One region of the Nocardiopsis sp. NPDC049922 genome, then DNA from elsewhere that is predicted to be linked to it. Evidence: riboswitches for the same ligand, from Rfam matches in the RefSeq annotation. Region 1 holds a riboswitch; each other region holds the start of a gene.
What was found. Region 1 has a riboswitch for cobalamin ahead of AB0I72_RS21925 (ribonucleoside-diphosphate reductase subunit alpha). Riboswitches for the same ligand answer to the same signal wherever they lie in the genome.
Positions count from the first base shown of each region.

Region 2: linked by a shared signal. The riboswitch ahead of AB0I72_RS08920 (CoA-acylating methylmalonate-semialdehyde dehydrogenase) and the one ahead of AB0I72_RS21925 (ribonucleoside-diphosphate reductase subunit alpha) in region 1 are both predicted to bind cobalamin.
Region 3: linked by a shared signal. The riboswitch ahead of metE (5-methyltetrahydropteroyltriglutamate--homocysteine S-methyltransferase) and the one ahead of AB0I72_RS21925 (ribonucleoside-diphosphate reductase subunit alpha) in region 1 are both predicted to bind cobalamin.

Region 1 is NZ_JBFAME010000013.1:55,094-59,488, reverse strand. It holds gene AB0I72_RS21925 (ribonucleoside-diphosphate reductase subunit alpha) at 96-2,657, opposite strand; cobalamin riboswitch at 2,811-3,004, opposite strand; gene AB0I72_RS21920 (hypothetical protein) at 3,289-3,861, opposite strand; gene AB0I72_RS21915 (NYN domain-containing protein) at 3,889-4,395, opposite strand, start outside.
Region 2 is NZ_JBFAME010000004.1:4,103-8,497, forward strand. It holds gene AB0I72_RS08910 (sialidase family protein) at 1-781, opposite strand, end outside; gene AB0I72_RS08915 (TetR family transcriptional regulator) at 1,194-1,763, shown strand; cobalamin riboswitch at 1,894-2,028, shown strand; gene AB0I72_RS08920 (CoA-acylating methylmalonate-semialdehyde dehydrogenase) at 2,236-3,780, shown strand; gene AB0I72_RS08925 (acyl-CoA dehydrogenase family protein) at 3,795-4,395, shown strand, end outside.
Region 3 is NZ_JBFAME010000002.1:245,939-250,333, forward strand. It holds gene metE (5-methyltetrahydropteroyltriglutamate--homocysteine S-methyltransferase) at 1-1,800, opposite strand, end outside; cobalamin riboswitch at 1,945-2,157, opposite strand; gene AB0I72_RS05355 (polysaccharide deacetylase family protein) at 2,380-3,966, shown strand; gene AB0I72_RS05360 (polysaccharide deacetylase family protein) at 4,140-4,395, shown strand, end outside.

The DNA.
Region 1 (4,395 bases):
TGGTGATGCGTGATGTCTGGGGCGGGGGCCCGGCGCGGGGCCGCCCGCGGCGTGCGCGGACGGCCCCGCGGCGCGGAGCTCCCGGACGGGCGGGCCTACTGGCAGGCCTCGCACTCGGGGTCCTCGATGGAGCACGCCTGGCCCTCCACGATCTCGAACTCGTCCTCACCGGCGCCGGTGGGCACGGGGTTCGGAGCGGGGCTCGGGCTCGGGCTGGCCACCGGGGCCGGGCTGGCCACCGGGCTCGGGGCCGGAGCCGGGGCCGAGCCGGAGGACACGGCGTTGAGGCGGCCGTCCGTACCCTTCAGGGTGCTCTTCTCCACGTGGGTGGCGCTCTGCGAACGCAGGTAGTACGTGGTCTTCAGACCGGAACGCCACGCGCGGCGGTACAGCGTGTCGAGCTTGCGACCGCTCGGAGCGGCCATGTACAGGTTCAGAGACTGCGCCTGGTCGATCCACTTCTGACGGCGCGAGCCGGCGTCGACGAGCCAGTTCGGGTCGAGCTCGAAGGCCGTCGCGTACAGCGCCTTCAGGTCGTCCGGAACCCGGTCGATGGCGCCCAGGCTACCGTCGTGCAGCTTCAGGGCGGAGACCATGTCGTCGTCCCACAGACCGCGCTCCTTGAGGTCGCGCACCAGGTACGGGTTGACGACGGTGAAGTCGCCGGACATGTTCGACTTGACGAACAGGTTCCGGTAGACCGGCTCGATCGACTGGCTCACGCCGGTGATGTTGGCGATGGTCGCGGTCGGGGCGATGGCCATCACGTTGGAGTTGCGCATGCCGGTGGTGCGCACGCGCTCACGCAGCGAGTCCCAGTCCAGGGTCTCGCCCCGGTCCACGTCGAGGTCGCCTCCGCGCGCCTCGGCGAGCAGCCGCAGCGAGTCGATCGGCAGGACGCCCTTGCTCCACAGCGAGCCGTCGAAGGTCTCGTAGGAACCGCGCTCGGCCGCCAGCTCCATGGACGCCTCGATGGCGTAGTAGCTGATCAGCTCCATGCTCTCGTCGGCGAAGTCGACCGCGCCCTCGGAGGCGAACGGCGTGCGCAGCTTGAACAGCGCGTCCTGGAAGCCCATGAGGCCCAGACCCACGGGGCGGTGGCGCATGTTCGCACGGCGCGCCTCGGGGATCGTGTAGAAGTTCACGTCGATGACGTTGTCGAGCATCCGCACGGCGGTGCGCACGGTGCGGCGCAGGCGCTCGGCGTCCAGACCGTTGGGGCCGGTGTGCTGGGCCAGGTTGACCGAGCCCAGGTTGCAGACGGCGACCTCGTCGGCGCTGGTGTTCAGCGTGATCTCGGTGCACAGGTTGGAGGAGTGCACGACGCCCGAGTGCTGCTGCGGCGAGCGCAGGTTGCACGGGTCCTTGAACGTGATCCACGGGTGGCCGGTCTCGAACAGCATGGTGAGCATGCGGCGCCACAGGTCCACGGCCTGGACCTGCTTGAAGACCTTGACCCGGCCCGCCGCGGCCTCGGCCTCGTAGTGGGCGTAGGCCTCGGCGAACTCGGCCCCGTACGTGTCGTGCAGGTCGGGGACCTCGTCCGGCGAGAAGAGCGTCCAGGTGCCGCCCTGCTCCACACGCTGCATGAACAGGTCCGGAACCCAGTTCGCGGTGTTCATGTCGTGGGTGCGGCGGCGCTCGTCACCGGTGTTCTTGCGAAGGTCGAGGAACTCCTCGATGTCGATGTGCCAGGTCTCCAGGTACGCGCAGACCGCGCCCTTGCGCTTGCCGCCCTGGTTGACCGCGACCGCGGTGTCGTTGGCGATCTTCAGGAACGGGACGACGCCCTGGCTCTTGCCGTTGGTGCCGCGGATGTGCGAGCCCAGGCCGCGCACCGGCGTCCAGTCGTTGCCCAGGCCGCCCGAGTACTTCGACAGCATCGCGTTGTTGCTGATGCCGTGGAAGATCGACTGGAGGTCGTCGCCGACGGTGGTCAGGAAGCAGGAGGACAGCTGCGCGCGCACCGTGCCCGAGTTGAACAGGGTGGGGGTGGAGGCCATGAAGTCGAACGAGGACAGCAGCTCGTAGAACTCGATGGCGCGGGCGTCCCGGTCGTCCTCGTTGAGGGCCAGACCCATGGCCACGCGCATGAAGAACGCCTGCGGCAGCTCGTAGCGGACCTCGTCGCTGTGCAGGAAGTAGCGGTCGTAGAGGGTCTGGATGCCGAGGAAGGTGAAGTTCTCGTCCCGCTCGGGGCGCAGGGCCGCGCCCAGGCGCTCCAGGTCGAACGTGGCCAGCGCCGGGTCGAGCTGGCCGAGGTCGATGCCGCGGCCGACGTAGGCGGCCAGGTAGGCCGGGTAGCGGTCGGCCATCTCGGACTGGCTGGCGGCCTGGGGGGAGCCGGCGATGAAGGTGAGGGCCTCGCGGCGGAGTGTGTCCAGCAGCAGGCGGGCGGCCACGTAGGAGTAGTCGGGGTCGACCTCCACGAAGCTGCGGGCGGCCATGACCAGGGCCAACTCCACCTCGGCGTCCGAGATCCCGGGGTAGAAGCCGCGGCGCGCCTCGGTGAGGACCTTGTCCGCCGAAACACCGGTGAGCCGCGCGCAGGCCTCGGTTACGACGTGCTCGATCCGGTCGACGGCGGCGGGGGGCGCGGCGTCGTGGGTCGGCTCGGGCCGAACGGATGCGGGCACGGCCTCGACGTCAAGGGTCATACAGCGGCTCCAACCTCGGTAGAAGAGTCCCGGCGGGGAGGGACACGAGAAACACGGCCACGGCACACCGGTGGGCCGACACGCTCAGTGCGCGTGGTCATCGTGACCGGTGGGTCGCGGTGGCCCGCTCTCGAAGCCCCGTCGTCGGCGCACGCTCCGGTGCGCGCCGGTGGCAGGTCCCCGGGCTCGTGGTCGGTCTCCTGAGCGTCGCTCCCCGGGGGTCTCTCGGGGGATCCCAGTACGTGTGCGGAGTCCGATCCCACTCGCCGCTGCGGGCAGTCCCGGATGCGCACCGGGTTCCCTCTCGCCTCACCCCGTCGGGGTGAACCACCAGCGGGACTAGATACTACATCTTGGGGATGGGACGTTGGAACACCGCAAGATGATGGCGTGTCATGGATTTTTCCCAGGAGTCGACCGCGACGGAGGGCACGTCGGCGGCGTGGTATGGGGCGCGCGAACATGCCCGCTTCATGGGGGTTTGGACCATCGATTCGAAGGTGTGCGCGACCGCGACCCGACACAGCCTAGGGGCCCGCGAGCGGTGTGACGCACCAGGCGCGTCAGAAAGCTCACGACACGCGCCGCAGGGCCGCCCGCGCTCGGCGCGGCGTGCCGAACGGCGGCGGGGTCAGTCGGTGTCCAGCAGGCCGTCCAGGTCGTCCTCACCCAGCCCCAGGTCGGTGCGGACACGGAACCGCATCCGTAGGAGTTCGTCGAGCAGATCGCGCACGTACGGCGAGGCCGCGGCGTCCATGTGGGCGCGGATCCCGACGGTCGCCCAACGCTCGGCGCCCGCCAGGTCGTCGTGCGCGTACAGCACCTCGGCGATGTGCACGTAGGTGGGCAGGCCGAGCACCGGCTCGCCTTCCAGTCGTTTGAGCTGCGCGTAGGCCCGATCGGTCTCGTCCAGTTGCAGCAGGGCGCCCGCGCTCAGGGCACGCGCGTCGATCACCGTCGGACCGCCGTCGTCGATCGCCCGCTGGTAGGCCGCGCACGCGTGCTCGTACTCCTGGGCGATCTCCCACTGCTCACCCGCGCGCACGAACAGCTCCGCGCGGGTGATCTCGCTCCCGGCGTCGACCCGGTTGGCCAGGTCCTGCAACTGGGCGGCGACGGGGCCGTGCTCACCCGACCGGACGGCGTGGAACTCCATACGGTCGAGATCGGCCGTCGTCACGTGGGTCAACCGCATCGCCCCCATCCCCTAACTCGCGCTCCCGCGCGCCAGTCAGGGTCTGGCGCGCTCCAGCGCCTGCCAGAACCCCTGGCGCAGTCCGTCCCGGACCTCGTCCCTCAACAGGTGGTCGATCGGCAGCGAAGAGCCCTGGAGCAGACGCGCCTCCAGGTCGGAGGGCATCCGAGGTCTCCGGGCGAGGACCGCCTCGACCCACAGGGCGGGCGCCTCGCGCGCGATCGACTCCGCGAAGTCGTTCCCTTCTTTGTGTGCGACATGCACCGCATCGTCAACGGTATGCGCGGCGGCGCGTGTCTGCTGGGGATATCCAGGACTGGGACCGGGTTCCTGGTGTCCCCGTCGGCCGAAGTGGCCGTCATGGTCGGGACCAGTACGCGGCGGACCCCCGTATCCGGGAGCCGCCCCGCCGCGGCGTGCGGCGTCAGTTTCCGTACTGGTCCCATAGGTAGGGTTTGCGTCGTTCGCACCCCCGAAACCCGGTGTGTCGCCCGGACCGAAACGCGGGTCCGCCTGGGGTGGCGGCCCACTTCTCTGCGGCGG
Region 2 (4,395 bases), on a different contig from region 1:
GGGCGACCACCGCGAACCCGAAGTTGGAGGGCAGCCCCTTCTCGATCGCGGTCCAGCCCTCGCCCGCCGGATCGCCGCTGCGGTAGACCCCGTGGTGGTTCTGGAGGTACATGACGCCGTCCGGGGCCGCCGCGACCTTGTGGACGCACTGCCCGAACTCGGGTTCCTCGTCGGGCAGGAAGACGGCCGAGACGCCCCGGTTGGCGGGCGCCCAGCTGGCTCCGGCGTCCCGCGTCTGGTACACGCCGCCCGTGGACATGGCCACGGTCATGCCGTCCGGTGACCGGTCGCCCGAGGCCAACAGGCCGGGGAGGACCGTGTGGATCGCGCCGCCGCCCGCGCCGGGGAACCACTCCGCGCGGTGCGGGTGGTCCCACAGGGCGCGCACCAGCCGGAAGCTCAGCCCGCCGTCCGTCGATCGGAACAGCGCGTGCGGTTCGACGCCCGCGTACACCACCCCCGGCTCCTCACCGAAGGCGATCTGCCAGACGCGGGTCAACGAGCCGTCGGTGTCCTCCGGGAAGACGATCGGCGCCGCGTCGGGCTCACGCCAGGTCGAGCCGTCGTCGCTGTACCAGACGCTGGGGCCGTAGTGCGAGCTCTCGGCTCCCGCCAGGATCCGACCGGTGTGCGGGTCGATCCCCACCGCGTACACCGAGTCCATGCTCGCGTAGTCCGCCGCGTCCAGCCGGTGCGGACCGGCCACCTCCCACGCGCGCCGATCCTCGCTTCGCGCCGTGAAGAGCCCCTTGCGCGTGCCGATGACCAGGAGATACGTCATAACCAACTCCAGGGGTGTGATTCAGGTCTCCTACTGTGTCACACGGGTCCGACATTGGGCGGCGGGCAACACGCGGCACTACAGTTAAGAAGCCTGACTATTCACTTGCGGCAGAATTCTGGTCCCGCCGGAAAAGTCGGCGGCATAACCTCCGTGAGAGGGGAACCACATTCCATGCCGGTCAGCTTCGTCCGCACCAAGAGGTTGTCGATCGGCACCGGTTCTGCCATAAAATTCCAGGCCAACCGGAACATGTGCGTAGGGCTCCTGGCCGTGCCCGACGTCCGTGTCCACAACCGCTTCGGCCAGACGACTTCCCGCTACCCGCGTGCTCACTGAGCGTTTCGGGACCACAGTCCTAATGGTCCCGCGTCTCACGGAGAACCGGCTTTCCACTCGATAGGGTCGACTCATGCACCACCCCCCGGACACGCTCCACGCTCGTAAACGGCGTAAGGCCCGTGCGTTGATCGTGTCGGCCGCCTTCCAGCTCTTCGCCGAGCACGGATTCGACAACGTCACGGTCGCGGCGATCGCCGAACATGCTGAAGTGGGACGAACCACCTTCTTTCGGTACTTCGGTGACAAACAACAGGTGCTGTTCGCCGATGACGCGGCCGAGGCCGACCGCATGTGCGCCTACGTCCGCGAGAAGGCGCCCGTGGGGGACGACCTGCGCGCCGCCGTCCAGCTCCTCCGCGAGGCGGGCCCGCACACCACCCAGCCCCCCGAACGCGCGCGCGTGCTGTCCCGCCTCCTGCGCGAGAGCGACGACCTCCGGTCGCGCCACCTCCTGATGCAGCAGTGTCGGGCCGACAAACTGGCCAACGCCCTGGTGGAGACCGGCACCTCGGAGACCGTGGCGGTCCTCGCCGCCCAGCTCGCGATGGCCTGCGAGCTCACCGCGGCGCGGCTGTCGGGCGCCCCCGAGGGACTGCCCGCCCACCTGGACGAGGCCCACAAACTCCTCGCCGACCGCTAGCGCTCGGAGCGGCCGACGCAGGGAGGTTCGTGTCCCCGGCCTCCCTGGCCGCCGCCCCAGTCGCCGCCGGGGTGGCCCCCGTCTCACTTTTCGTGTGATTCAGCTCACGCTCACCCGGTTCTGGATTTACTTGGACGTCCAACTATATGGTGGGCGTCACAGAGCCGCGGCGCGGGCAAGCCGGTGCGGATCCAGCGCGGTCCCGCCACGGTGACCGGGGAGCGCCCCGGAAGCCAGGACGCCGGCCGCGGTTCGATGTCCGTGTGATCCACGAGGATGGAGCGAGCACGCATGGCACCGGCACGCGCGGTCCGCCCCAGGCACGCGCCGCCGTCTGGGTGAGCCGTCTGGGACCGCGCACCGTGAACCCGGCCTCCCGACACCCCGGGACACCGGCCGGCCGCACACCACCGCGGCCCTGTTCCCCCATGCTCCGCGCATCGCTCCGCCTCCAGACGAGAGCTGGTTTGCCATGGTGACCGACCACAGCGCGCCCCGCGACCCCGACCCGGCCGACGAGCCCCGCGAGTTGACGCACTTCATCCACGGAAAGCACGTTCCCGGCCGATCCGACTCCTTCGGCGACGTCTACGACCCCAGCACCGGCGCCGTCCAGGCCCGCGTGCCGCTCGCGGGCCGCGCGGAGACCGAGGCCGCCATCGCCGACGCCGAGCGCGCCCAGCCCGAGTGGGCCGCCTGGAACCCGCAGCGCCGGGCCCGCGTCCTCCTCCGCTTCCTCCAACTCGTCGACGACGAGCGCGAGAGCCTCGCCCGCCTGCTCTCCTCCGAGCACGGCAAGACCGTTCCCGACGCCCACGGCGACATCCAGCGCGGCCTGGAGGTGGTCGAGTTCGCCGCCGGGATCCCGCACCTGCTCAAGGGCGAGTTCACCGACAACGCCGGCACCGGCATCGACGTCCACTCCCTCCGCCAGCCCCTGGGCGTCGTCGCGGGCATCACGCCCTTCAACTTCCCGGCGATGATCCCGCTCTGGAAGGCCGCGCCCTCCCTCGCCTGTGGAAACGCCTTCATCCTCAAGCCGTCCGAGCGCGACCCCTCCGTCCCCCTGCGCCTGGCCGAACTCTTCCTGGAGGCGGGGCTGCCCCCGGGCGTGCTCAACGTCGTCAACGGCGGCAAGGAGAGCGTCGACACGCTCCTCACCGACCCCCGCGTGGCAGCCGTCGGGTTCGTCGGCTCCACGCCCATCGCCGAGTACGTCTACACGACCGCCACCGCGCACGGTAAGCGCGCCCAGTGCTTCGGCGGGGCGAAGAACCACATGATCGTCATGCCGGACGCCGACCTCGACCAGGTCGTCGACGCCCTGATCGGCGCGGGCTACGGCTCCGCGGGCGAGCGCTGCATGGCCGTCTCCGTCGCGGTCCCGGTCGGTGAGGAGACCGCCGACGCCCTGGTCGCCCGCCTGAAGGAGCGCATCACCGGCCTCCGCGTCGGCGCGTCCCACGACCCCGACGCCGACTTCGGGCCGCTCGTCACCCGCGAGGCCCTGGAGCGCGTGGAGGGCTACGTCGACCTCGGCGTCACCGAGGGCGCCGACCTGGTCGTCGACGGCCGCGGCCACACCGTCCCGGGCCACGAGAACGGGTTCTTCACCGGCCCCAGCCTCTTCGACCGCGTCACGCCCGACATGCGGATCTACCGCGAGGAGATCTTCGGCCCGGTGCTCTCCGTCGTGCGCGCGGACACCTACGAGGACGCCCTCCGCCTGCCCAGCGAGCACGAGTACGGCAACGGCGTCGCGATCTTCACCCGTGACGGCGACACCGCCCGCGACTTCTCCCAGCGCGTGAACACCGGCATGGTCGGCGTCAACGTGCCCATCCCGGTGCCCGTCGCCTACCACACCTTCGGCGGCTGGAAGCGGTCGGGCTTCGGCGACCTCAACCAGCACGGGCCCGACTCGATCCGCTTCCACACCCGCACCAAGACCGTCACCTCCCGCTGGCCGTCCGGGGCCAAGGAGGGCGCGAGCTTCACGATCCCGGTCATGAAGTGAGCGGAGCCGCCACCATGACAGCACTCACCTCCGACCAGCTCATCCTGGCCGAGACCGCCCGCGACTTCGCCCGCGAACACCTCGCGCCGCACGCCGTAGAGTGGGACCAGACCAAGCACTTCCCGGTCGACGTCCTGCGCAAGGCGGCCGACCTCGGCCTGGGCGGCGTCTACGTCGCCGAGGACTCCGGCGGCTCCGGGCTGACCCGTCTGGACGGCGTCGTCGTCTTCGAGGCGCTCGCCACCGGCTGCCCGTCCATCGCCGGGTACCTGTCCATCCACAACATGGTCGCGTGGATGATCGACCGCTACGGCGACGACGACCAGCGCGCCCGCTGGCTGCCCGACCTCTGCTCCGCCGAGACCCTCGGCAGCTACTGCCTCACCGAACCCGGTGCGGGCTCCGACGCCGCCGCGCTCGGCACGCGCGCCGTCCGCGACGGCGACCACTACGTCCTCACCGGCACCAAACAGTTCATCTCCGGTGCGGGCACCTCGTCGGTCTACCTCGTCATGGCCCGGACCGCGGACGACGGGGCCTCCGGCGTCTCCGCGTTCATCGTCCACCGCGACGACCCCGGCCTCTCCTTCGGGGCCAACGAGACCAAGATGGGCT
Region 3 (4,395 bases), on a different contig from region 1:
GTGGCGGATCCCGGCGCGCTCCAGGTCGGCGATCTCGTCCCGCAGGGCGAGCGCGACCTGGCGGGCGGTGTCGCCCAGCGGCTGGTCGGTACGGACGAACGACCAGGCGAGCATCGTCACCGGACCGGTCAGCATGCCCTTGACCGGCTTCTGGGTGCGCGACTGGGCGTAGGTGATCCACTCGACCGTCATCGGCTCGGGGCGTGAGACGTCCCCGTACAGGATCGGGGGGCGCACGCAGCGCGAACCGTAGGACTGCACCCACCCGTTCTCGGTGGTGGCGTAGCCCCGCAGCTGCTCGGCGAAGTACTGCACCATGTCGTTGCGCTCGGGCTCGCCGTGGACGAGCACGTCCAGGCCGATCTCCTCCTGGAGCGCGATCACCCGGTCGACCTCCTCGCGGAGGATCCGGCGGTACTCCTCCTCGCCCAGCTCGCCCCTGCGGTGGGCGGCGCGCGCCCGCCGCAGCTCGGCGGTCTGCGGGAAGGACCCGATCGTGGTCGTGGTCAGCGGCGTGTCCGTGGGGACGTCGCGGTCCTGCGGACGCTCGGAGGCCTCCGGCCCCAGCGCGTCGAGGCGGGCGCGCACCCGAGCGTCGGTGAACGCGGGGTCGGCTCCGTCGGACTCCCGGCCCGTGTGCTCGGCCTCGGCGCCCTCGGACAGGACGCGGCCCAGCAGGGCGACCTCCTCGGCCTTCTGCTTGGCGAAGGCCAGGGCCGCGCGCAGCTCGGGGGCGAGGGAGGTCTCGGCGTCCAGGTCGATCGGCACGTGCAGCAGCGAGCAGGAGGTGCTCACGGTCAGCTCGTCGGTGAGGGCGAGGAGGGTGCCGAGCGTGGCCACCGCCGCGGGGACGTCGGTCCGCCAGACGTTGCGGCCCTCGACGACACCGGCGACCAGGCGGGTGCCGCCCAGTCCGGAGACCTTGACCAGGTCGTCGACGCCCTCGGCGTCGGTCACCAGGTCCAGGCCGACCGCCTCGACCGGCGAGTCCTTGAGCACGCGCAGCGCGGCGGCGCCGATGGAACCGAAGTAGGTCGAGACCAGCAGGGAGGGACGGTCGGTGAGCCCGCCCAGGCGCTGGTAGACGCGCTCCAGGTGGTCGACGGCGGCGCGGCCCTCGTCGGTGGCCAGGATCGGCTCGTCCAGCTGCACCTCGGTGGCCCCGGCCGCCCTGAGGTCGGCCAGCAGGCGGGCGTAGGCGTCCAGGAGCTGGTCGAGCAGCTCGATCGGCGCCCAGCCCTCGGGCGCGTCGTCCGCGGCCTTGGCCAGGAGGAGGAAGGTCAGCGGGCCGACCAGGACCGGACGGGTGTGGTAGCCCGCCTCGGCCGCCTCACGGAACTCGGCGACCGGCTTGTCGCCGACCAGGCGGGGACGGGTGCTCGGCGAGAGCTCGGGGACCAGGTAGTGGTAGTTGGTGTCGAACCACTTGGTCATCTCCAGGGGCGGCGCGCCCTGCACGCCCCGGGCGAGGGCGAAGTAGCGGCGCAGCTGCTCGTCCCGGTCCTCCGCGGTCGCCGGGGAGGCGAAGCGGGACGGCACCAGGTCGAAGAGGACCGCCGTGTCGAGCACGTGGTCGTAGTACGAGAACGTGTTGGACGGCAGGTCGTCGACGCCCGCCTCGCGCAGCTGGGCGTAGACGCCCCTGCGCAGGTCGGCGGCGACCGCGTCCAGGTCCTGGGCGCTGGTGCGGCCCTTCCAGTAGGACTCGCTGGCGCGCTTGAGTTCGCGGCGCGGGCCGATCCTCGGGTAACCGTGCACCGTGGAGCGCACGGCCGCCTTCGCGGCCGGTGGCGTGGTCATGAAGCTTCTCTCCCTCGTCGAAAGCCGGGTTCCGACCGCGAGGGGACTCCGAGGGCAGGCCACGCCGAGGGGCGTTCCGCGGACACGCACCTGTTCGCCACCGACCTCGGCCCTCCCTCGGGGCACGGGACCACCGGCGGCACGGGTGCGCCGCCGGGTGGAGGCAGGTCTTCGGACTCGTGGGCACCGCCGGTGCGCGCACCGACGACCTACTGGTCACCGCTTCCCAGTTTCCGACCAAACCGACCGGATTACCAGTGCTTTTGGCGACTGTCGTTCCCACATACCGCTGCGGGGCAGTCCCGGATTCCCACCGGGTTCCCTCTTGCGACGCGCACCACACTCCCCACCGGTGACACCCGGCTCGGAAGTGGAGCGCGTACCTTCCACGAGTGCAAGTATAGGGAGACCCCCTCACACCCCTGCACCTGGTGTGGACACCCCATTCTTCGCGCACCATCCCGCCGTGAACCCCTGCCGTCTGGCGCGCATCACACCCGACACAAGCGTTACGCGCGGACGGCCCTCCCCCGCCGCCCCCGCGAACGTTCGTCTGACGATGAACGTGGAGTACCCCAGGTGAACAAAGAATCCCCGCGGGCCAAGGCCGTCCTTCGCCCCCTCGTCACGGCCCTCGTCGCATTGGTGGTGTTGTCGGGACTGCTGTTCTTCGCGGCCCGGTCCGTGTGGGGGCCCGGCCAGCTCGCCTCCAACGACGCCGCGCACGGATCGGCGGAGGAGAGCGCCCCGCCCCCGGCCACGGGCGAGCCCGACCGGCTGACCGTGGTCGACCCGGCGGACGTGGTCGACGTGGAGGAGGCCGAGCTGTCCTACGACGGCGACATCGCCGCGACCGTGACCTACCCGGTCCTGCCCAACGCCGAACCGCTGGCCGACTTCCTCTCGCGCGCCCTCGACACCGACGTCGCGGCCTTCGAGGCGGCCAACCCCGGGGCGGAGTCCTACACCGCCGCATGGGACCTGACGGCGGCCGAGGGCACCACGGTCGGCGTGCGCATGACCAGCACCGAGACCGACTCCGAGGGCTCGCGCGAGTGCCACACCACCTACTGGTACGAGACCGACACCGGACTGGCGCACGGCTCCAACGAACTGATCGCGGGGCAGGACGAACTGGCCGAGCTCGCCGGGCTCGTCCGGGACCGGGCGCCCGACGACGTGGACGCGTCGGTCGTCCTCCCGGTGGCGGCGCTGTTCGACTCGGTGGGCTTCAACCCCGACGGCGACCTGGTCGTGGAGTTCGACGCCGGGCAGGTCGCGGCGCCCGACGCCGGGCCGGTGCACGTGGTCGTCGAACGCGACGAGGCCGAACCGCTGCTGTCGGAACTGGGCGTGCGCGCCCGTGACGCCGCGACCGTCGGCGTGGAGGCGTTCGCCGTGGCCGAGCGTCCCGAGGCGGACAAGGACGGTGTCACCGAGGAGCGGCCGGGCGTGATCTCGCCCGTCGACGACGAGGTGGACTGCTCCGACCCGGAGACCCGGTGCGTGGCGCTGACCTACGACGACGGCCCCGGTGGACGCACCCCCGAGTTGCTGGACACCCTCGCCGAGTACGACGCCCGCGCCACCTTCTTCGTGACCGGCGTCCCGGTCATGGAGCAGCCCCGGATCGTGCGTCGCGCCTACGCGGAGGGCCACGAGATCGCCAACCACACGCTGAGCCACCCGGACCTGTCCGCCCTGGGCCAGGGCGCTGCCCGCGATGAACTGGAGACCGTCCAGGCCCAGGTGTACCGCGAGACCGGCTACACCATGGACCTGATGCGCCCGCCCTACGGCGCAACCGACGACGGGGTCGCCTCCCTGACCGAGGAGATGGGGCTCGCCCAGATCCTGTGGAGCGTGGACACCAACGACTGGAAGGACCGGAACTCCTCGGTGGTCACCCGCCGTGCCCTGGGCGGCGCGTCCGACGGCGCCATCATCCTCATGCACGACATCCACGACACCACCGTCGAGGCCTCCCACCAGATCATCCGTGAGCTGGACGCCCGCGGATACACCATGGTCACCGTCTCCCAGCTGCTGGGCACGACCACACCGGGCTCCGCCTACCACGACGGCCACCCGGAGGAGGACGCCGGGGCCGACCACGAGGGCCACGAGCACGCGGACGGGGCCGACGAGGAGCACGGCGAAGACTGACACGACCGCGCCGCCCGCGCCAGGGGGGTGACCACATGTGGACACCGCCCCAGCCGGGTGGCCCAGGTCACCTATGTTGCTGCCATCAACCGCCAACCGTCCGGCAGGGGTGAGCACGTCCGGTGGAGCAGTCGACCCGAGCACGTCAGATTCCGAACGTCCACGGCCCTGACGTGGGACGGGTCGGCCTCCGCTGGCCCGGCGCCGTCATCGCCGCGGTGTCGCTGACCGCCACGGCGTGCGCGACCCCCGAGAGTGACGCGAGCGCCGCCGACCGGATCGCGGTCGTCCTGGACGCGGCCGAGGGACCCGTCTCCGAGTGGACCGGCGACGCCGCGGACTTCGCCGACCACCCGTACGTCCCCGAGGGCCTGGCGGTCACCGTCGCCTACCCGGAGTTCGAGGGCGCGCCGGCCTTCGCCGACGGGC